2 regions of the Variovorax sp. P1_H2 genome follow, and region 2 is predicted to be linked to the other one. Evidence: predicted binding sites of a transcription regulator. Region 2 holds the regulator's gene; the other holds the start of a gene.

Region 1 (10,496 bases), on a different contig from region 2:
CGATGAACTCGACGCCATGGATGCCAAGGGCGCGCTGACGGCCGATCTCAAGCGGCTGCGCAACAACCTGGCCGCGGCGGCGCCGCGGGCCGAAGGCGATGCCGCGGCGGCAAGAAATGCGAGCGCCTGATGGAAGCACTGCTGCTCGGCATCTACGCCTTCTTCGTCTGGCTCATCTTCATCAAGCTGAAGTGGCTGCCGTGGAACACCACCTCGCAGGTCACGGTGGTGATCATTCCGATCGTCGCCTTGACGGCGCTGGTCCTGACGCTCAACGTGGTCGCCCCCTCGTCGGCCGACGTGCGGGTCCTCAAGTACGTGGTGCAGGTGGTGCCGCAGGTGCGCGGCCGGGTGATCGAGGTGCCGGTCGAGCCCAACCGGCTGGTCAGGAAGGGTGAGCTGCTGTTCCGGATCGACCCGACCCAGTACCGCAACGAACTCGATGCCGCCAAGGGAAAACTGGCGGCGGACGAGGCCAAGTTCGCGCAGGCCGGCGCAGCCCTGGTCGACGCCACGGCCGGCGCCCGGCAGTTGCAGGAACAACTGAAGGCCGCCACGGGACAGGTCCGGTCGCTGCAGCCGAAGCTGGAGCTGGCCCGGATGCGTGTTCGGCAGAACCGCGAACTGGTCGCCACCGGCGCCGGCGACCGCTTCGCGCTCGAGCAGGCCGAGTCCAACCTGGCCGATCTGCAGGGCCAGCTGTCGACCGCCACCGCCAACGAGGCGCAGGTCTCGCAGAAGCTGTCGGGGCAGGTCAACGGAGAGCAGGCCTCGGTCGCGGCGGCGCGGGCCCAGCTCGCAACTGCCAAGGCCCAGGTCGACATCAGCCGTGCCGAGCTCGGGAACGCGCAGTGGAATCTCGACCAGACGGCGGTCTTCGCGCCGGCCAACGGCTACGCGATCAACGTCCAGCTGCGGCCGGGGTCCTACGTGGTGGCGGTGCCGCTGGCGCCCGCCATGAGCTTCGTCGAGGAGACCTACCAGGTCATCGCGCTCTATGGCCAGAATGAACTGCGGCTGGTCGAGCCCGGCAACCTGGCGGAGTTCACGCTCAGCACCTATCCAGGCCAGATTATCTCGGCCAAGGTCGATTCGATCGTCTGGGCGCAAGGCCAGGGGCAGGTGGCCCAGTCGGGCACCCTGCCGCAGACCGGCGCCTATCCCCAGGCACCTGGGCGCTTCCCGGTCAAGCTGATCGTCGACGAGAAGGACCGCGAGCTGTTCCTGGCCGCCGGCGCGGACGGCCAGGGCGCGATCTACACCGAGCACGTGGCGGCGATCCACATCCTGCGCATGGTGATTCTTCGCGTCGGCGCGATCACCAACTACCTCGTCCTGAAGTTGCACTGATGCGCACCTTTTCGCTCCATCGAGGGATCCTCGTCGCGCTGCTGGCGGCCGCGGTGGCGGGCTGCGCGCTCAAGGCCCCGCCGACCACGGCCGAGCTGCAGCAGGAGGTCTTGCCCCAGGCCGCCCCGCCCGAGGCCTACAGGGCCGGCGGGGGTGTCGCGGCGCCGGTGGCCGACGGCTGGCTCGCGGCCTTCGAGGAGCCTGCGCTGACGGCGCTGGTCAACGAGGCCCTGGCCTACAACGCCGACCTGAAGGTGGCGGCGGCGCGGGTCGAGCAGGCGGCCGGGTACGTCAAGGTGGCGTCCGGGGCCTTGCTTCCCTCGGTGGGCGTGGTCGGCCTGGGCGGCGGCAAGTCGGGCGGCGGCGGCGGCCTCGACGGCATCTTCCTCAACGCGTCGCTGGAACTGGACGTCTGGGGCCGCCTGCGCTATGCGCGGCAGGCGACCCGCGAGCAGTCCGCGGCGGCCGATGCCGATTACGCGTACGCCCGGCAGTCGCTGGCGGCGATGGTGGCCAAGGCCTGGTTCCTGGCGGTCGAGGCCGGGATGCAGCGCGTGATCGCGCAGGACGCCCTGAGCTCGTCGGAGACCCTGCTGCGGATGACCGAGGATCGGCTGCGCGTGGGCAACGCCAGCACGCAGGCGGTGGCGCAGGCTCGCGCGAGCGTCGGCCCCTATCGGGATACGCTCAAGCAGGTCGAGTTCGCACGCGAACAGGCGCGGCGCGCGCTCGAACTGCTGCTCGGCCGCTATCCGGCGGCGGAGATCGCGGTCGCCGACCGCCTGTCGCCCATGCCCCCGCCGCTGCCCGTGGGCATGCCGTCGGAGCTGCTCGAGCGGCGGCCCGATGTCGTGGCGGCGGAGCGGCGCGTTGCGGCCGCGTTCGATCGCGTCGGCGAGGCCAAGGCGGCGCAGCTCCCGCGGATCAGCCTGACCGCGGGCGGCAGCAACGTGTCGAGCGAGCTGATCGAGCTGAAGGACGTGAGCAGCCCGGTCTGGAGCCTCGGCGCCAACCTGATCGCACCGCTCTACCAGGGCGGGGCGCTGCGCGCGCAGGTCGAGATCCGGTCGGCCGAGCAGAAGCAGGCGGTGGCCGAGTACGCGCGCGCGGGCCAGAAGGCCTTCGGCGAAGTCGAGAACTCCCTGGGCGCGGAGTCGACGCTGCGCGAGCGCGACGCCATCCTCGCGGCGACCGTGCGCGACAGCGCGCAGGCGCTCGAACTGGCCCGGACCCAGTATCGCGTCGGCTCCGTCGACCTGCGCACGGTCGAGCAGAGCCAGCTCGCGCTCTACGCGGCACGTACCGCGCGCCTGCACGTGCAGGCCGAACAGCTGGCCCAGCGCACCAATCTCTATCTGGCCCTGGGCGGCGGATTCGACCTGCCGGCCATGGCCGTGGCGAGCTCGCCATGTTGTACCGACCGTTGAGCCGGATGTCTCGGCTCGTGCCGGCAGGGAGTGCTCGCCGAGCACTGCGTTCAACGTCTCGCTTGGAGGTGAAAGATGCACACGAAAAAGAAGTGGCGGCTGATGATGGTCCCGATGCTCCTCGCCGCGGCCATGAGCTGGGGCAGCGCCCGCGCCCAGGAGATCCCGCTGGTCACCGGCGAGCAGTGGACCCGGTCCACGGAGCAATTGAAACGGGTCTACCTGATCGGCCTGGCCAACGTGATGCAGGTCGAGACCGCCTACCACGCCGGCAATGCGCCGCCCGACAGCCAGAGCCTCATCCCGAGGGCGGTCAGGGGGCTCAGGGGCCAGACGCTCGACACCGTGCGCGACGGACTCGACCGCTGGTACGCCGCGCATCCGGACCAGCTGCAGCGGCCGATCGTCGAGACCCTCTGGTTCGAGATGGTCGTGCCCGGCCTCTCGAAATAGACCTGACGGAGAAAGCCATGAATCGCATTGGACTCATCGTGTCGATCGCCGCGGCCACGCTCGCCATGGCCTGCACCAACATGACGCCGCAGCAGCAGGGGACGGCCAGCGGTGCGGCCATCGGGGCCGCGGCCGGCGCCGGCATCGCGGCCATCTCGGGCGGCAACGGCTGGACCGGCGCGGCCATCGGCGCCGTGGCCGGAGGGGTGGCCGGCAACATCAAGGGCAACAAGCAGCAGCAACAGTCCCAGAAGCAGTGATGCGAGCGAGGGCTCGCCTCGCCTGCGTTGATCAATGTCAAGGCGCTCGCCGTGGCCGGTTCCCACAATGACATGGCGGGATCCCTGAGGAGGCCCGGTGATCGTCGGCAACACCCCTCCGAGGAGAACTCCATGCACAGCACCCGCAGACATTTTTCGCTCGCCGCCGGAACCGTGGCCCTCGCCGCCGCGTTCGGCGGCCTGCCGGCACGGGCAGCCGACGATGCAGCCGATGCCAAGGCGCTGGTCCAGAAGGCGCAGGCAACCGTCGCCAACTTCACCCGGAACAAGGACTTCCCCGAGTTCGGCGCCGCCCTGGGCAAGGCCAGGGGCGTGTTGATCTTTCCGCAGATCCTCAAGGCCGGCTTCGTGCTCGGCGGCTCGGGCGGCACCGGCGTGCTGATGGTGCGCGACGAAAAGACCGGCAGCTGGAGCGGTCCCGCCTTCTACACGATGGGCTCGGCCAGCTTCGGGTTCCAGGCCGGCGCATCGGCGGCGGAGGTGGTGATGCTGGTGCATTCGCAGAAGGCGCTCGACTCGCTCTACACGAGCAAGGTCAAGCTCGGCGGCGATGCCTCGGTGGCGGTCTGGAAGAAGGGCATGGGCGCCAGCGCCGCGCTCAGCACCGACTTCGTCGCCTACTCCCTGGTCAAGGGTGCATTCGCCGGTCTGGCGGTGGATGGTTCGGTGATCGACGTCCGCGAGTCGCTCAATGCGGCCTACTTCGGCAAGCCGGTCACGCCGGTCGAGATCCTGGCCAAGAAAGAAGTGAGCAGCCCGGCATCGGCGGGTTTGCAGGCGGCGCTGAAGAAGGCCGCCAAGTAGCGCCGAGTAGCGCCGTCGCGGCAGTCCAGGGTGGATCGCGCCCCGACGCGCGGCGAAGCCCTTCTTGATGTTTGCGGAGGTATCGACATGGATGCAGGAGCGCAGCTTGCGCACAGCCACAAGATCGCGACCCGGGTCGCCGCCGTGCTCCAGAAGCGCACGCAGCTTGCGCAGGAGCAGTTCAGTCGCAGGGTGAGCCAGGCGGTGGAGAAGGGCGGCGGCGACGCGCTGGCCCGGTCGATGGCCTCGATGACCCCGCAGGGCTGGGCCCAGTACGCGGTCGATGCCGCGCAGCGATCGGTTCTTTTCTGGGATACCTTGTGGAAGCGCGGCAACAACTTCGTCGAGCAGTCCTCCCAGGGCCTGAAGCCGGTGCTGCATTTCGACTCGGAGATCGTGCTCGACGGGCGCGCGTTCGCGCGCCCGGTGAACTATGCGCTGCTGCGCATCACGCCGCCCGAGGGCGTGGTCGTCGATCCGAAGCTGCGGCCCTACCTGATCATCGATCCGCGCGCCGGCCATGGGCCCGGCATCGGGGGCTTCAAGGACGATTCGCAGGTGGGGGTCGCTCTGCGTGCCGGGCATCCGGTGTATTTCGTCATCTTCTTCCAGGATCCCGAGCCGGGCCAGACGCTGCTCGACGTCTGCAGCGCGGAGCAGCAGTTCGTGAAGAAGGTGCGGGCGCTGCATCCACGCAGCCCCAAGCCCGCCATCATCGGCAATTGCCAGGGCGGATGGGCGGCGATGATGCTGGCTGCCTCGGACCCCGACGACACCGGGCCGATCGTCATCAACGGCGCGCCGATGTCCTATTGGAGCGGTGCCTGGAACGAGGGCGAGGGCGACAATCCGATGCGCTATGCGGGGGGCATCCTGGGCGGCTCCTGGGCGGCGTCGCTGGCGGCCGACCTCGGCAACGGCAAGTTCGACGGCGCCTACCTGGTGCAGAACTTCGAGAACCTGAATCCGGCCAACAGCCTGTGGGACAAGTACTACCACCTGTTCGACCAGGCCGACACCGAGCCGCCGCGCTTCCTGGACTTCGAGCGCTGGTGGGGCGGCTACTACCTGATGAACCGCGAGGAGATCGAGTGGATCACCCGCAATCTCTTCGTCGGCAACAAGCTCTGGTCCGGCGACGTCAAGGCCGCCGGCGGCAAGGCCTTCGACCTGCGCGACATCCAGGCGCCGATCGTGCTGTTCGCGTCGATGGGCGACAACATCACGCCGCCGGAGCAGGCCTTCAACTGGGTGGCCGACGTCTACGGCAGCACGGCCGAGATCAAGGCCCGCGGCCAGGTCATCGTCGGGCTCCTGCACGAGAGCATCGGGCACCTGGGCATCTTCGTCTCCGGCACCGTGGCCAGGAAGGAGCACGCCCAGATCGTCTCGGTGCTCGACAGCATCGAGATGCTGCCGCCGGGGCTCTATGGCATGGCGATCACCGAGCGCAAGGGTACGCGCGGCGAACCCGCCTACGACGTGGAGTTCCGCGAGCATCGGCTGGAAGACATCACGGCCCATCTCAACCGCTTCGCGCGCGCCGACGAAAAACCCTTCGAGGCGGTGGCGGCCATCTCGGACTTCAACCAGCGGGCCTATGAGCTGTTCGCGCGGCCGCTGGTGCAGTCGATGTCGAACGACTACACGGCGGAGCTCCAGCGGGCGTTCCATCCCTTGCGCTTCCAGAACTGGTCGGTCTCGCGCCTCAATCCGTGGCTGTCGTGGATCGCGCCCGCCGCCGAGGCGGTCCGGTCGGATCGCCAGGCCGTGGCCGCCGACCATCCGCTGCGCCAGGGCGAGAAGCTGGGCGCCGAGCTGATGAGCGCTTCGCTCGACCTGTACCGCGCGCTGCGCGATGCGGCGACCGAAGCCCAGTTCTTCTCGATCTACGCCAACATGCTGTCGCTGCAGGTCGCCGGCGAGGCGAAAGGGAAGGCGGCGCCCGGAACGGTCGAGGTCCGCGATCTGCCGCAGGTCAGGGACGCGCTCGCCGCGATCGAACAGGGGGGCTATGTCGAAGCGCTCGCGCGCGTGGCCTTCCTGACCGCGCGCAACGACGGCGAGGCGCTGCCGCTGTCGCGGCTCGAGATGCGGCAGGAACTGGTCGGCGCCTATGCGGACTTCCTGCCGGACGTCTCGCCGCATCAATGGCGCACCATCCGCGGCGTGCAGGAGATCATCGCGCGCTGCGATCCGGACCAGGCCGTGGCGACATTGCCCGCGCTGCTGGCGGACCCCGCCGACCGCGAGCGCCTGCTGACGCTGGTGGACAAGTTGACGGTCGACCGCCGGGTGCTCGCGGCCGGGCCGACCGCCGAGCAGGCGGCGATGGTGGCCCGCATCCGGGCCACCCTGGGCGACGCGCAACGCAAGAGGACTCGGCCGGCGCTTGTGGCTCGCGCCGAGGCCGGGCCGGCGCGCCGGACGCCGGCACGAAAGAAGAAGGTCGCGTGATGAGCACCGCAGTGCGCGGCACGGAGGCCACCCAATGAGCGCGAAGCACGAGAAGTACCAGCGCCTGATCGACGCCTGCCAGGGCATGCCCCCGACGCCGACGGCCGTCGTGCATCCGTGCGACCAGAGCTCGCTCGAAGGACTGCACGAGGCCGCGAAGCTGGGATTGATCGCGCCGATCCTGGTCGGGCCGCGGGCACGCATCGAGGCCCTGGCCAAGTCGCTCGGCGTGGACATCTCCGGTTATCCCATCGTCGATGCCCCCTACAGCAAGGCGGCGGCGGAAGCGGCGGTCCAGCTGGTGCGCGAGGGCAAGGCCGAGGCGCTGATGAAGGGCAGCCTGCACACCGACGAACTGATGGGCGCCGTGGTGAAGCGCGATGGCGGCCTGCGCACCGCGCGCCGCATCAGCCACTGCTTCGTGATGGACGTGCCCAGCTACGAGCAGGCCCTGATCATCACCGACGCCGCCATCAGCATCGCGCCGACGCTCGAGGACAAGGTCGACATCGTGCAGAACGCGATCGACTTGGCGCATGCCTTGCAGTTCGAGGACGTGCGGGTGGCCATTCTCTCGGCGATGGAGACGGTCAATCCCAAGGTGCCTTCGACCGTCGAGGCCGCCGCCCTGTGCAAGATGGTGGACCGGCACCAGATCACCGGCGCGGTGGTCGACGGCCCGTTGGCGCTCGACAATGCGATCAACCTGGAGGCCGCGAAGATCAAGCAGATCGATTCGCCCGTCGCCGGACGCGCCAACGTGCTGGTGGTGCCGGACCTCGAAGCCGGCAACATGCTGGCCAAGAGCCTGTCCTTCCTGGCCGGTGCCGATGCGGCAGGCATCGTGCTCGGCGCCCGGGTGCCGATCATCCTGACCAGCCGGGCCGACTCGCTCATTGCGCGGCTGGCGTCCTGCGCGGTCGCGGCGATGGTCGCCAAGGCCCGCCGCGAGAGCACCGTGGTGATGGGATGAGGCCATGACCGACGTCATCCTGGTGCTGAACGCGGGCTCGTCGAGCATCAAGTTCAGCGCCTTCGCGATGCGGGGCCAGGCGCTCGATCTGGTCCTGCGCGGCCAGGTCGAGGGGCTCTTCACCGCGCCGCGTTTCGCGGCCGTGGACGGCCAAGGCGCGGAGGTCGGCGCCAAGGCGTGGGGCGAGGGGGTCGAGCTGGGGCATGCGGGCGCCATCGGCCACCTGGCGACCTTCCTGCGGGAACACCGCGAAGGCTACGAGCTGGCCGCCGTCGGCCACCGCGTCGTCCATGGCGGACTGGGGTTCTCGCAGGCGACACGGGTCACGCCAGAGGTGGTCTCGGCGCTCCAGACGCTCATTCCGCTGGCCCCCCTGCACCAGCCGCACAACCTCGAGGCCATCGAGGTGGTCGCGAAGCAGCGGCCGGACCTGCCCCAGGTGGCCTGCTTCGACACGGCCTTCCATCGCGCGCAACCCGAGGTGGCCCAGGCCTTTGCGCTGCCCTCCGCGATCACCGCCCTCGGCGTGCGGCGCTACGGCTTCCACGGCCTGTCCTACGAGTACATCGCCAGCGTGCTGCCGCAGTTCGATCCGAAGGCGGCGGCGGGCCGGACGATCGTCGCGCACCTCGGCAACGGCGCCAGCATGTGCGCGATGTCCGCCGGCCGCAGCCTCGCCAGCACCATGGGATTCACTGCGGTCGACGGATTGCCGATGGGCACGCGCAGCGGCAATCTGGATCCGGGCGTGATCCTCTACCTGCTGGACGAAATGCGGATGGATGCGCGCGCGGTCGAGGAGCTGATCTACAAGAAGTCCGGGCTGCTGGGCGTCTCCGGCCTGTCGAGCGACATGCGGGTGCTGCTGGCCAGCGACGACGCCCGCGCCCGCTTCGCCATCGATCTCTATGCCTACCGGATCGGGCGCGAACTCGGATCCCTGGCTGCCGCGACGCAGGGCATCGACGCGCTGGTGTTCACCGCCGGGATCGGCGAGCACGCAGCGGCGCTGCGCGAGCGCGTCTGCCGCGACGCGGCCTGGCTCGGCGTCGAGCTCGATGCGCAAGCCAACCGGTCCGACGGGCCGCGCATCAGCACGACGTCGAGCAAGGTCTCGGCATGGGTGATCCCCACCAACGAGGAGTGGATGATCGCCCGACATACCCACCATGTGATCGCTTCAGGGAGTGACGATGACCATTGAATTGCCACGCCCGCTGCTCAAGGGCGCCAAGGTGCTGGTCTGCGGGATCGCCAACGAGCACTCGATCGCCTACGGCTGCGCAGCGGCCTTCCGCGAGCTGGGCGCCGATCTGGCCATCACCTACGCCGGCGAGAAGGCGAGGGTCCATGTCGAGCCGCTGGCGACCGCCCTCGAGGCGCCGATCCTGATGCCGCTGGACGTCTCCAAGGCCGGCGAGCTGGAAGCGCTGTTCCAGCGGATCGAGAGTGAATGGGGCCGGCTCGACGTGGTGGTGCACTCGATCGCATGGGCACCGAAGGAGGACCTGCAAGGGGGCCTGCTGCAATGCTCCGCCGAGGGCTTCGCCCAGGCGATGGACGTCTCGTGCCATTCCTTCGTGCGGATGGCCCGGCTGGCCGCCCCCCTGATGAAGGACGGCGGCACGATGTTCACGATGTCCTACCACGGCGCCAACAAGGTGGTCCCCAACTACAACGTGATGGGGCCGGTCAAGGCCGCCCTCGAGGCGTCGGCCCGCTACCTGGCCTACGAGCTCGGCCCCCAGGGCATCCGGGTGCACGCGATCTCCCCCGGTCCGCTCAAGACCCGGGCGGCCGGCGGGCTCAAGGACTTCGACCTGTTGCTCACCGAAGCGGCGCAGCGCGCTCCGCTCGGCGAGCTGGTCGACATCATGGATGTCGGCTTCACCTGCGCGTTCCTTGCGACGCCTTACGCGCGGCGGCTCTCGGGTGAAACGCTGTACGTCGACGGCGGCGTTCACATCATGGCGTAGCAAATTCAGCTTCCAAGGAGATTCGAGATGGCACGGCTGTTGTTGGGAAATATCGAAAGCGACACCACCGACGAGGAGGTCAAGGCCTTCCTGGTGAAGTACGGGTTTCCGGCCTTCGACGAAATCCAGCATGTCCCGGGCGACGGCTCGCGGCCTGCGGTGGTGCTGACCTTCCGCGATGTGCATCCGGATGGCCTGCGCAAGCTCAAGGAAAGGATCCACGACATGTACTGGAGGAAGGGCCGGATCAATGCGCAGATCCTGAGCGACGACTTCGCCTGACCACGCTGGAGAAACGCGCCATGGGACTCATCGGCCGCCTGTTCGGCGACAAGGAAAAGCACGCGCCGCGGGACGAGGAAGTCGAACGCATGATCGCTCGCGTCATCGACCTGAGCCCGCGGCTGCGATTGGCGCAAGGCCATGAAGAGCGATTGAGGTCGGCGATCGCCCAGGCGGCGGAACACCTGCGCGAACTGGTGGCCGGATTTCCTTCGCCGCATGCGTTGAGCCCGGCAAGCTGGGGCTCCGACTCTTATATTCGCGCGTTTTTCGGCGCTGCGGACGATGTCGGACCCACACTCGGCCGCTCGACGGAACTGGCCAGCTTGCTCGATCAGCAGCCGGGCCTTTCGGAGGCCTATGCCGTGCTCGGGATGGCGATGAACGAACGCCGCACGCTGGGCGTTGCGCAGGAAGGCGATGTCATGCGCTCGGATGTCGCGCAGACCACAGTAAGCTTCAGCGATCACCAGATCAGGATCTGCGGCGCGAC
Region 2 (10,496 bases):
CGGGCGCGGGCCGGAGGCCGCCCAGCAGCCACTGCATCAACTCGCGCACCGACCGGATCTCGCACCCGAAAGGCAGCCGGCCGGCACCGCGGAAGAAAAGGCCCTGCTCGGTGTTGCCCGTGAACGCATGCCCCAGCATCTTGTCGATGCAGAACTTGCCCCAGCCCGGCGTGGCATCGCGCAAGCCGCAGTGGGCCAGGCAGTCGAAGCGCATGGTGCACTCGGTCTCACGGTGGGTCTTGGCAAGGAGGCGCGGCTCCAGCCGCAGGTACTTGGCCAGCCAGGGCGTGCGAACCGCGCGCGCCGGCAAGCCGGCGACGCTGGTGAACTCGACCAGGTCCTCGGGCCCGGCTTCGGCCAGCACGCGCTTGAAGGCCGGGTCGGCATCGCATTCGGTGGTCACCGCGAAGGCCGTGCCGAGCTGCACCGCCGAGGCGCCGAGCGACTGCAGGCGGCGAATGTCGTCGAGGCTCTCGACGCCACCGGCCGCGACGAGGGGGATGCGGCCTTCGATGCCCGCCGACTTGAAGAAGGCCTGCACCTGCGGCAGCACGGTGTCGAACTCGAAGCGCGGGTCGCGCAGGTCGCCCACCCTGGCGGCACCGAGGTGGCCGCCGGCGAGCCGCGGATGCTCGATCACGATGGCATCGGGCAGGCGCCCCTTCTTCTCCCACTTGCGCACGATCAGCTGCACGCCGCGCGCATCCGACAGGATCGGGATCAAGGCCACGCGCGGGTGCTCGCGCGCCAGGTCCGGCAGGTCCAGCGGCAGGCCGGCGCCGACCACCAGCGCATCGGCGCCACAGGCCATCGCGTGCCGCACCTGCGCCTCGTAGGCGCTCAGGGCCTTCATGACGTTGACGGCCACCAGGCCCCGGCCGCCGGCCAGTTGCCGGGCCTTGGCGATCTCTCGGCCCAGGGCCTCGAGGTTGGCGGCGTCGATGCGAGCCCCGGCATCGGGCGCGTGCTCGATGTGCGAGGTCTGCGCCCACAGGTCGGGATGCAGGCGCCGGAGGTCGACCGAGGACACCGTGCCGATGCCGCCCAGGCCGGCCACCGTGCCGGCCAGGCGGCCCGCCGAGACGCCGACGCCCATGCCGCCCTGCACCACCGGCAGCAACTCGCGGCCGGCCAGCGTCCAGCTTCGAAGGCCCGATGCCGAGGCGAGCGCCTCGAGGCTGCGGGCAGCGACCGCCACTTCGTTGGATTCGTCCGTCATCGAGGCCGTCGCCGGGCCGCTCCCAAGGCGGCCTGCGCCCCCTCGGGGGGCAGCGAGTACACGAAGTGACTCAGCGTGGGGGCCCATCTAGCGAAGCACCAGCACCGGCAGGGTGGAATGGGTCAGCACATGCTGGGTCTCGCTGCCGATCAGCAGGCGCCCGAGGCCCTTGCGGCCATGCGACGCCATCACGATGAGGTCGCTGGCGTGCTTTTCGGCGGCGGCGATGATCGATTCGGCGACCTGGTTCGAATGGGCCACCAGCGGATGGCAGGACACGCCGCTGGCGCTCGCCCGCTCGCCGATCGCAGCCACCATGGCCTGGGCCTTCTCGAGCCGCATCTTGTCGATGTGCTCGCTGTCGGTCGTCTGCTGGAGCGACGTGCCTTCCATGTAGCTATGGGGCGGCCGGCGGGCCACGGTGAACGCGACCAGTTCGGCGCCGTGCTGCCGCGCCAGTTCGATGGCGCTCTCGACAGCCTTGTCGGACAGGGAGGAACCGTCGGTCGCGACCAATATCTTCTTGAACATGATGGAAGTCTCCAAATGGAAGGCCTCCAGTCTCGGCCAGGCCGGGGCCGGGCGAATTGACAGGGATCAAGCTTGCATCGCTTGCCGGCTCGGCTTGCCGGGGGCCAGCGCGGGGCCCAGGCCGATCGGCGTCGGCACGGCATTGACGATGCGGGTGAAGAGCGCGCGGTACTCGTCCTCCGGCTCGTTGCCGGCGAACGGATCGCGGTGGGCGCCGAAGACGGCGTCGAGGTCGCGCCAGTCTTCCTCGGTCAGCACGCGTTCGGCCAGCGGCAGGATTTCCTTCTCTTCGAGCGCCATGTGGGCCAGGTAGAAGTCGGTGTAGCGGGCGACCTCACGCTCGAAGGGCTCGCGGTGGGCCTCGCCGAGCATCTCGTAGACCAGCAAGGCATGCTCGACCTCGCGGATGTTGCGCTCGCCGCGCGCATGGTCCTGGTCCAGGTGGTCCAGCAGGTCGCGCGACAAGGGCGTGCGGGCACGCAGCTTGGGGAACAGCAGCTCGGTCTCGTGGCGGTGATGCCGCTGCTCCGGGAACTGGTCGACGTAGAACAGCATCGCCCGCAAGGCGGAGAAGTCGGGCGCGCTCTGCTGTCTTCGATGGGCATCGAGCAGCAGCAGGATGGACCGCAGCATGGCCGAGAGGGCCGCGTGCTCGTCCCGGATGATGCGGGTGGTGGCGTGTGTCATGTTTGTCTCCGTTGGATGAAGCAGCTTTTCACGCCGCCGGCCTCGCCACCTTGCCGCAGATCAAGAAACGCTGCATTCGACGCGCCAACCTGCGTCACCGGCGTCGTCTTGACCGAGGTCAACGCGGCGGCTCGCGCGCGTGCAGCCGCCGCGAAAGCCGGCGCATGATGCGTGCCTGCTGTTCCTGCCGAGGCCATCCATGAGCATCCGCCACCTCGACCGACTGTTGTCGCCGCGATCCGTCGCCGTCTTCGGCGCCTCGAACCGACCCGGCGCGATCGGCGCCACGGTCTGGCGCAACCTGCGCGCCGGCGGCTTCGCGGGCCCGGCCTACCCGGTCAATCCGAAGCATGCGCGGCTCGGCGACGAGCCGGTGTTCGCGCATGCGGCCGACCTGCCCGCGCCGCCGGACCTGGCGCTGATCTGCACGCCGGCGCGGACGGTGGCGCGCCTGGTGGCCGAACTCGGGGCCCTCGGCACCCGGGCCGCGGTGATCCTCAGCACGGGATTGAGCGCCGCAGAGAAGCAAGCCGCGCTCGACGCCGCGCGCCCGCACCTCATGCGCCTGCTCGGACCGGGCAGCATCGGCCTGCTGAGTCCGCGCCTCGGCCTCAATGCCAGCCTCTCCCCGGTCGACGCCTTGCCGGGCGAACTGGCATTTGTCTCGCAGTCCGGCGCGCTGGCGAACGCCATGCTGGACTGGGCCAGGAGCCGGGGGGTCGGCCTGTCGCACCTGGTGGCGCTGGGCGAGCACTGCGACGTCGACGTCGGCGACCTGCTCGACCGGCTCGCGAGCGACGGCCGCACGCGCGCCATCCTGCTCTACATCGAATCGATCGAATCGCCGCGCAAGTTCATGTCGGCCGCGCGTGCCGCCGCGCGCAACAAGCCGGTGATCGTCGTCAAGGCCGGCCGCGCGGGCCAGGGCCTGCGCGCCGCCGCGTCGCACACCGGCGCCCTGGCCGGTTCGGACATCGTCCACGACGCGGCCATCCGCCGCGCCGGCATGCTGCGCGTGGACACGCTGCAGGAGCTGTTCATGGCGGCCGCGACGCTGGCGCGCTTCCGCGGCAACCAGAGCGATTCACTGACCATCCTGGGCAACGGCGGCGGCGCCGGCGTGATGGCGGCGGATGCCGCGGCCCGTGCCGGCATCCGGCTGGCCGAACCCGGCGCCGCGCTGCTGGAACAGCTCGGCGCGATCCTGCCGCCGAACGCATGCCTCGCCAATCCGATCGACATCCTCGGCGACGCCCCGGCCGAACGCTACGCAGCCACGCTGTCGGCCCTGCTGGCGGAGCCGTCGACCGGCGCGCTGCTGCTCGTCCACGCCCCGACCGCGGCGCTGCATGGCGAGGACGTCGCGCGCGCCTGCGCGCCGCTGCTGCGCAGCGGCAACCCGCGCCTGATGGGCTGCTGGCTCGGCGATGCCGAGATGGACCCGGCGCGCCGGCTGTTCGATGCCGCCGGCGTTCCCGACTACCCGACGCCCGAGGACGCCGTCCGGGCCTTCGGGATGCTGCAGACCTACCGCCGCAACCAGGCCCTCCTGATGGAAGCGCCCAGCGCGAGCGAGAACCCGGCGCCCGACGTGCCGGCGGCCAGGCGGCTGCTGGAAGCCGCGGCCGCCGACGGCCGCGAATGGCTCGGCGAGCATGAGGCCAAGGCGGTGCTGCAGGCCTACGGCGTGCCGGTGGTGCGCACCCTGGTCGTGCCGGCCTCGGGCGAGGGCCTGCTGGAGGCGGCCCGCGAGCTCGGCTATCCGGTGGTGCTCAAGATCGTCTCGCGCGACGTCGCGCACAAGACGGACGTCGGCGGCGTCCGGCTGGACCTGCGCGATGCGGCGGCGCTCGAACGCGCCGCGATCGAGATGCGGCAGGCGGTCGAAAGCGCGCAGCCCGGTGCCCGCATCGACGGCTTCACGGTGCAGCCCATGGTGCACCGGCCGCATGCACAGGAGGTCATCGTCGGCGCCAGCATCGACGAGGTCTTCGGCCCCGTGGTGCTCTGCGGCGGCGGCGGCATCGCGGTGGAGGTGACGGCCGACGTCGCCGTCGCCCTGCCGCCGCTCAACCGCAGCCTGGCGCGCGAGCTGCTCTCCCGCACCCGGATGTCGCGGCTGCTGGCCGGCTACCGCGACCACCCGCCGGCCGACCTCGACGCGCTGCACGATGTCCTGATCGCGGTGTCGCAGATGCTGGCGGACCTGCCGCAGCTGGCCGAGCTCGACATCAATCCGCTGTGGGTCGACGAGCACGGCGCGCTGGCGCTCGATGCGCGGCTGCGGGTGGCGCCCGGGCCGGTCGCCGGTGCCGCCCGCTTTGCGATCCGGCCCTATCCGACGCAATGGGTCCGGACGATCGAATGGAACGGCCGCACCCTCGTCCTCCGCCCGATCCGGCCCGAGGACGAGGCGCAGCACCTGCGCTTCCTGGCGAAGCTCGATCCGGAGGACATCCGCATGCGGCTGTTCCAGGCCCGCAGCGAGTTGCCGCGCAGCGAACTCGCCCGCCTGACCCAGATCGACTACGACCGCGAGATGGCCTTCATCGCCGAAGCCATCGGCGACGACGGCCTGCCGGAGACGCTGGGCGTGGCCCGCACCATCTGCGACCCCGACAACGTGGAGGCCGAATTCGCGCTGGTCGTGCGCTCGGACCTCAAGGGCGGCGGGCTCGGCAGGCTGCTGTTCGAGCAGCTGATCGCCCATGCGCGCAGCCGCGGCACCCGGCGCCTGGTCGGGCTGATCCTGCGCGAGAACGCCCGGATGCTGAAGCTGTCGCGTGCCCTGGGCTTCGTGCGCGCGCGCAGCGAGGAAGAATCGTCCGACGTGTTCCACGTGGTCATGAATCTGGACCCGCCCGCGTCCGGCGCCTGAGGCGCCGCGAAGAAGGCGAAGCTCAGCGGCACCAGATCTCGATCTGCTGCGCGAGATCCATCCGGAGCGCCTGCAGGGCCACCGCGGCGAGCAACACGCCCGCCAGACGCGTGCCCCACTGCTGCGACATCCGGCCGGCCCCCGAACGCAGACGCTCGAACAGCCACGGCGCCAGCAGCAGCGACACGGCACTGCCAGCCGCGAACAACGCCATGACGGCCGCGCCCTCGAGCACGCCGTTGCTCAGGGCCGCCAGCATCAGCGCCGAGTACAGGAGGCCGCAGGGCATCGCGACCCACAATGCACCGGCCGCCAGCACGCCGAAGGGGCTGCGGGTCATGGGCCGCAGCCGTGCCGCGGCCCATCGTCCGAAGCGATGCGCCCACGCCGGTTGCCGGCCCGAGGCGGCGAGCAGAAGGCCCCAGGCGAACACGAAGACATGCAGCAGCATCCAGGCCGGGCGCAGCGCGCTCAGCTGCCCGCCCGCCAGGGCCAGGCCCTGCACCATGGCGGCAGCCACCGCCCCGGCAGCCGCATAGCCCGCCACGCGCCCGGCGTGAAACAGCATCCCCGCTGGCAGCGAACGGGCCGAGGGCTCCAGCACGGCAGCGCCGCCGCCGACCGGTGCACGCACCAGGCGGACCACGCCCGCGCAGGCGGCGCCGCACATCGCGACGCAGTGCGGGCCGCCCACCAGCCCCATCACCAGCGCGGAGGCCAGCAGCGCCGCCTGCATGGCTCAGTTGTCCATGTCGCTGCGCGCCACCCACAGCGCATGAAACCGACGCAGCCCAATGCCAGGGATACCGCGGAACCGGCTTTGCCGGGCCGCTGGTATCGCCCCCTCGAGGGGGGCGCCGCAGGCGCTATCGGGGGTGGGCTTCACTTCAGACGATGCGCGAGAAGCGCGTCCGGTTGCGGTCGGCCTGCAGGTAGCGGTCGAACACCATGGCGATCGCGCGCACGAAGAACCAGCCGAGCGGCGTGACCTCGATGTGGCGGTCGCTCAGCAGCACCAGCCCCTGCGCCTCGAGCGGCTCGAGCGCTTCGAGTTCGGCGGCGAAGCACTGCGCAAAATCGACCAGGTGCGCCGCACCGATGGTTTCGAAGTCGACCCGCCCCTGGCACATGATCGCCATGATCACGGACCGCCGCAGCACGTCGTCGCGCGTCAGTGCCAGGCCGCGCACCACCGGCAGCCGCCCCTGGTCGAGCAGGTCGTAGTACTCCTCGAGCGTCTTGGCGTTCTGGCTGTAGGTGGCGCCGATGCGGCCGATCGCCGACACGCCGAGGGCCACCAGGTCGCAATCCGGCTGCGTGCTGTAGCCCTGGAAGTTGCGGTGCAGCCGACCCTGCCGCTTGGCCACGGCCAAGGCGTCGCCGGGCAGCGCGAAATGGTCCATGCCGATGTAGACATAGCCGGCCGCGGTGAGCGCGGCGATCGAGCGCGACAGCATCTCGACCTTGGTCGCCGCGTCGGGCAGGGTTTCGGTGGCGATGCGGCGCTGCGCCTTGAAGCGCTCGGGCAGGTGGGCGTAGGCGTAGAGCGCAATGCGATCGGGCCGCAGCGCGCAGACCTGGGCCAGCGTGCGGTCGAAGGACGCGGCGCTCTGACGCGGCAACCCGTAGATCAGGTCGACGTTGACCGAATCGAATTCCAGCCCGCGGGCGGTGGCCATCAGGTCGAAGACCTGTTCGGCGGGCTGGATCCGGTGCACCGCCTTCTGCACGTCGGGGTCGAAGTCCTGGACGCCGAAGCTGAGCCGGTTGAAGCCCAGCGCGGCCAGCGTCACGAGGCGCTCGCGGTCGACGGTGCGCGGGTCGATCTCGATCGAATGCTCGCCGTCGGGCGACAGCGTGAAGGCATCGCGGAGCATGGCCATGAGCTGGCGCAGGCAGGCATCGTCGAGGAAGGTGGGCGTGCCGCCGCCGAGGTGGAGCTGGCGCACGACGGCACCGCGGCCGAGCTTCTCGACCTGCAGCGAGATCTCTCGGGCCAGGTAGTCCAGGTACTCGCGGCCCTTGCTCTTGTGCTTGGTCACGATCTTGTTGCAAGCGCAGTAGTAGCAGAGCGATTCGCAGAACGGGATGTGCACATACAGCGACAGCGCCCGGGCGCTGGCGCCGGCCCCGCCGCGCTGCTCGAGCGTCTGCGCATAGTCCTCGGCCGTGAAGGCGTCGACGAAGCGGTCCGCGGTCGGATAGGAGGTGTAGCGCGGCCCTGGGACGTCGAATTGCTGCAGCACGGCCGGCGTGGGCACCGGGACGGACGGCATAAGAACGGGAGCGGAGGCAATGAGCATCGCGGACGGCGGCAAGGGCTTTGGTGTGTCACTATGCCGCTGTCGCGACCCGCAAACCTTGACCTGGGTCAAGCATCCGGCCCAGCCCCCATCGGACAATCCGCCCATGACCTCGACTGCATCAATGAAACCAGAAAATATCAAGGTCGCCTGTTCCAACTGCAACCTGCGCGAACTGTGCATGCCGGTGGGCCTGGCGCCCGGTGAGCTGCAGCGCATCGACGATATCGTCGCCACGCGACGCAAGGTCAAGCGGCGCGAGACCCTGTTCCGCAACGGCGAGCCCTTCACCTCGCTCTATGCGATCCGCACCGGCGTCTTCAAGACCCGGGTCACGAGCGAGGACGGGCGCGACCAGGTCACGGGTTTCCAGATGGCCGGCGAGATCATCGGGCTGGACGGCATCGTCAACGACCAGCACACCTGCGACGCCGTGGCGCTGGAGGATTCCGAGGTCTGCGTGATGCCCTTCGACCGCATCGAGGAGCTGTCGCGCGAAGTGACGGCGCTGCAGCGCCATGTGCACCAGATCATGAGCCGCGAGATCGTCCGCGAGCACGGCGTGATGCTGCTGCTCGGCAGCATGCGGGCCGAGGAGCGGCTGGCGGCCTTCCTGCTGAACCTGGTGCAGCGGCTGCATGCGCGCGGCTTCTCGCGCTCCGAGCTGGTGCTGCGCATGACCCGCGAGGAGATCGGCAGCTATCTCGGGCTCAAGCTCGAGACCGTCAGCCGGACGCTGTCGAAGTTCGCGGCCGACGCCATCGTCGAGGTCGAGCAGCGCAACGTGCGCATCCTCGACCCCGAAGCACTCCGGCACATCGTCAATCCGCCAGGTTGTTGATCTCCCGCGCCGAGCGGGTCAGCATCAGGGTCAGCGCGCCCGACGCCACGGCCAGCAGCCAGAAGGCGAAGAAGCCGACCGTGTAGACGGCCTGCCGCGAGGCCCCGAGCGCCTCGCCGCGCCAGTGCAGGTCACCCGGATCGACCAGTGCGAACACCAGCACCTCGAGTGCGCAAGCCAGCAGGAAGGCCGGCCAGAGAATCCACATCCAGCGCTGCGCCCGCATGGCCTCAGCGCCTCGGGCCCGGCACGTCAGCGCCCGGCGTCACTGCGTGGTTGCGACCGGCCACCGCCGGCATCAGCTTCTTGTCGGGCAGCGTGCGGTTGATTTCCACGCCCTTGCGGTAGTAGTCCTCGTCGACCACCGGATCGGGCGTGCGCAGGGCCAGCCACAGCGTGGCGAAACTCGCGATCACCACCACGCCCGGCCCGCCGATCACCATCCACACCAGCGGAAAGCGGTACCAGGGCGGACAGGGGCGGCTCGCGTCGTTCTCGTCGGTCATCATCGTCTCCTAGGAAACCAGGGGGTTCATCGCGGGACCAGGAACACGGCCTTCTCGGACACGCTGCCCAGGCCGCCTTCCGCACGGACATCGAAGTGCACCTTGTGCGAACCGGCCGGTGCCGCGCCGTAGGGCAGCTGCAGCCGGACCGCCACCCAGCGCGACTGCGCCGGCGCGACCTCGACCACGGATTCCGAGGACACGTGCAGCCCTTCGAGGCCGCTCGCCTCGATCCGGTAGCGCTGCACCTGCTCGGTGGCATTCATGATCTGCAGGCGATAGACATTCTCGAGCTGGCCGCCCTCGACGATGCGCGCCAGCGACGCGCGATCGCGCACCACGTCGACCTTGAGCGGCGTGCGCGTCACCAGGCTGGCAAGCAGGCCGATGCTCAAGGCGGCCAGGATCGTGGTGTAGATCAGCACCCGCGGCCGCAGCACGCGGCGCAGCACCTGCTGCGGCGTCCAGCGTCCGGCCATGCCGTTCTGGGTGGCATAGCGGATCAGGTCGCGCGGGGTCTCCATCTTGTCCATGACGATGTTGCAGGCGTCCACGCAGAGGCCGCAGCCGATGCATTCGTACTGCAGGCCCTGGCGGATGTCGATCCCCGTCGGACAGACCTGCACGCACAGCTTGCAGTCGATGCAGTGGCCGAGTGCCGGCGCCGTCGCTGGCCGCGCCTTGGACGGCACGCCGCGCGGTTCTCCGCGCGCGGCGTCATAGCTGACGATCAGCGTGTCGCGGTCGAACATCGCGCTCTGGAAGCGCGCGTAGGGGCACATGTACTTGCACACCTGCTCGCGCATGAAGCCGGCGTTGCCGTAGGTCGCGAAGCCGTAGAACAACACCCAGAAGATTTCCCAGGAGCCCATGCGGGTCTGCAGGAACTCCATGGCCAGCTCGCGGATCGGCGTGAAGTAGCCGACGAAGGTGAAGCCGGTCCAGAGCCCGATCGAGATCCAGACCACATGCTTGAACCACTTCTTGACCAGCTTCTCGGTCGAGAAGTCGCCGCTGTCGAGTCGCATCCGCGCGATCCGGCTGCCTTCGATCTTCTCCTCGACCCACATGAAGATCTCGGTGTAGACGGTCTGCGGGCAGGCATAGCCGCACCACAGGCGGCCCGCCACCGCGGTGAACAGGAACAGCGACAGGGCCGAGATCACCAGCAGCCCGGTCAGGTAGATCAGGTCCTGGGGATAGAGCACCAGCCCGAACAGGAAGAAGCGCCGGGCGCCGAGGTCGAACAGCACGGCCTGGCGCTGGCCCCACGCCAGCCACGGCAGTCCGTAGAACACGATCTGCGTCGCGAACACCAGCGCCCAGCGCCAGCGAGCGAAATAGCCGCTGACGCTGCGCGGATAGATCTTCTTGTGGGCCGCGTAGAGGCCGACGCTCTCCTCGGCCGGCGCGATCGGGATCACGGTGCGCGGCTTCTGTGGCGTCGGTTCGGTCATGGAAGCGCTCATGGGGGAACTCAGGCCATCGGCTTCATTGCGTCGCGGCGGCCGGCTTGTTGGACAGGCCCCAG

What was found. Region 2 encodes FNR, which switches genes on or off when oxygen is low (the NO sensors DNR and NnrR bind a similar motif). Its sites were predicted from a motif close to TTGATNNNNATCAA; they were not measured.
Region 1: a site for FNR is predicted at 3,518-3,531, ahead of AC1D2E_RS27050 (lipid-binding SYLF domain-containing protein). Genes of this name have one in related genera too.

What each region holds. Positions count from the first base shown of each region.
Region 1 is NZ_JBFUCJ010000102.1:12,219-22,714, forward strand. Features, by position in the region: gene AC1D2E_RS27025 (DUF3302 domain-containing protein) at 1-130, shown strand, start outside; gene AC1D2E_RS27030 (HlyD family secretion protein) at 130-1,350, shown strand; gene AC1D2E_RS27035 (TolC family protein) at 1,350-2,777, shown strand; gene AC1D2E_RS27040 (hypothetical protein) at 2,853-3,230, shown strand; gene AC1D2E_RS27045 (YMGG-like glycine zipper-containing protein) at 3,248-3,490, shown strand; gene AC1D2E_RS27050 (lipid-binding SYLF domain-containing protein) at 3,623-4,315, shown strand; gene AC1D2E_RS27055 (DUF3141 domain-containing protein) at 4,403-6,772, shown strand; gene AC1D2E_RS27060 (phosphate acetyltransferase) at 6,807-7,745, shown strand; gene AC1D2E_RS27065 (acetate/propionate family kinase) at 7,750-8,949, shown strand; gene fabI (enoyl-ACP reductase FabI) at 8,939-9,721, shown strand; gene AC1D2E_RS27075 (RNA-binding protein) at 9,749-10,003, shown strand; gene AC1D2E_RS27080 (hypothetical protein) at 10,024-10,496, shown strand, end outside.
Region 2 is NZ_JBFUCJ010000021.1:20,548-31,043, forward strand. Features, by position in the region: gene AC1D2E_RS10165 (NAD(P)H-dependent flavin oxidoreductase) at 1-1,219, opposite strand, end outside; gene AC1D2E_RS10170 (universal stress protein) at 1,307-1,750, opposite strand; gene AC1D2E_RS10175 (hemerythrin domain-containing protein) at 1,817-2,437, opposite strand; gene AC1D2E_RS10180 (bifunctional acetate--CoA ligase family protein/GNAT family N-acetyltransferase) at 2,637-5,315, shown strand; gene AC1D2E_RS10185 (sulfite exporter TauE/SafE family protein) at 5,338-6,051, opposite strand; gene hemN (oxygen-independent coproporphyrinogen III oxidase) at 6,203-7,591, opposite strand; gene fnr (fumarate/nitrate reduction transcriptional regulator Fnr) at 7,743-8,459, shown strand; gene AC1D2E_RS10200 (hypothetical protein) at 8,440-8,685, opposite strand; gene AC1D2E_RS10205 (FixH family protein) at 8,690-8,968, opposite strand; gene ccoG (cytochrome c oxidase accessory protein CcoG) at 8,992-10,434, opposite strand; gene ccoP (cytochrome-c oxidase, cbb3-type subunit III) at 10,457-10,496, opposite strand, start outside.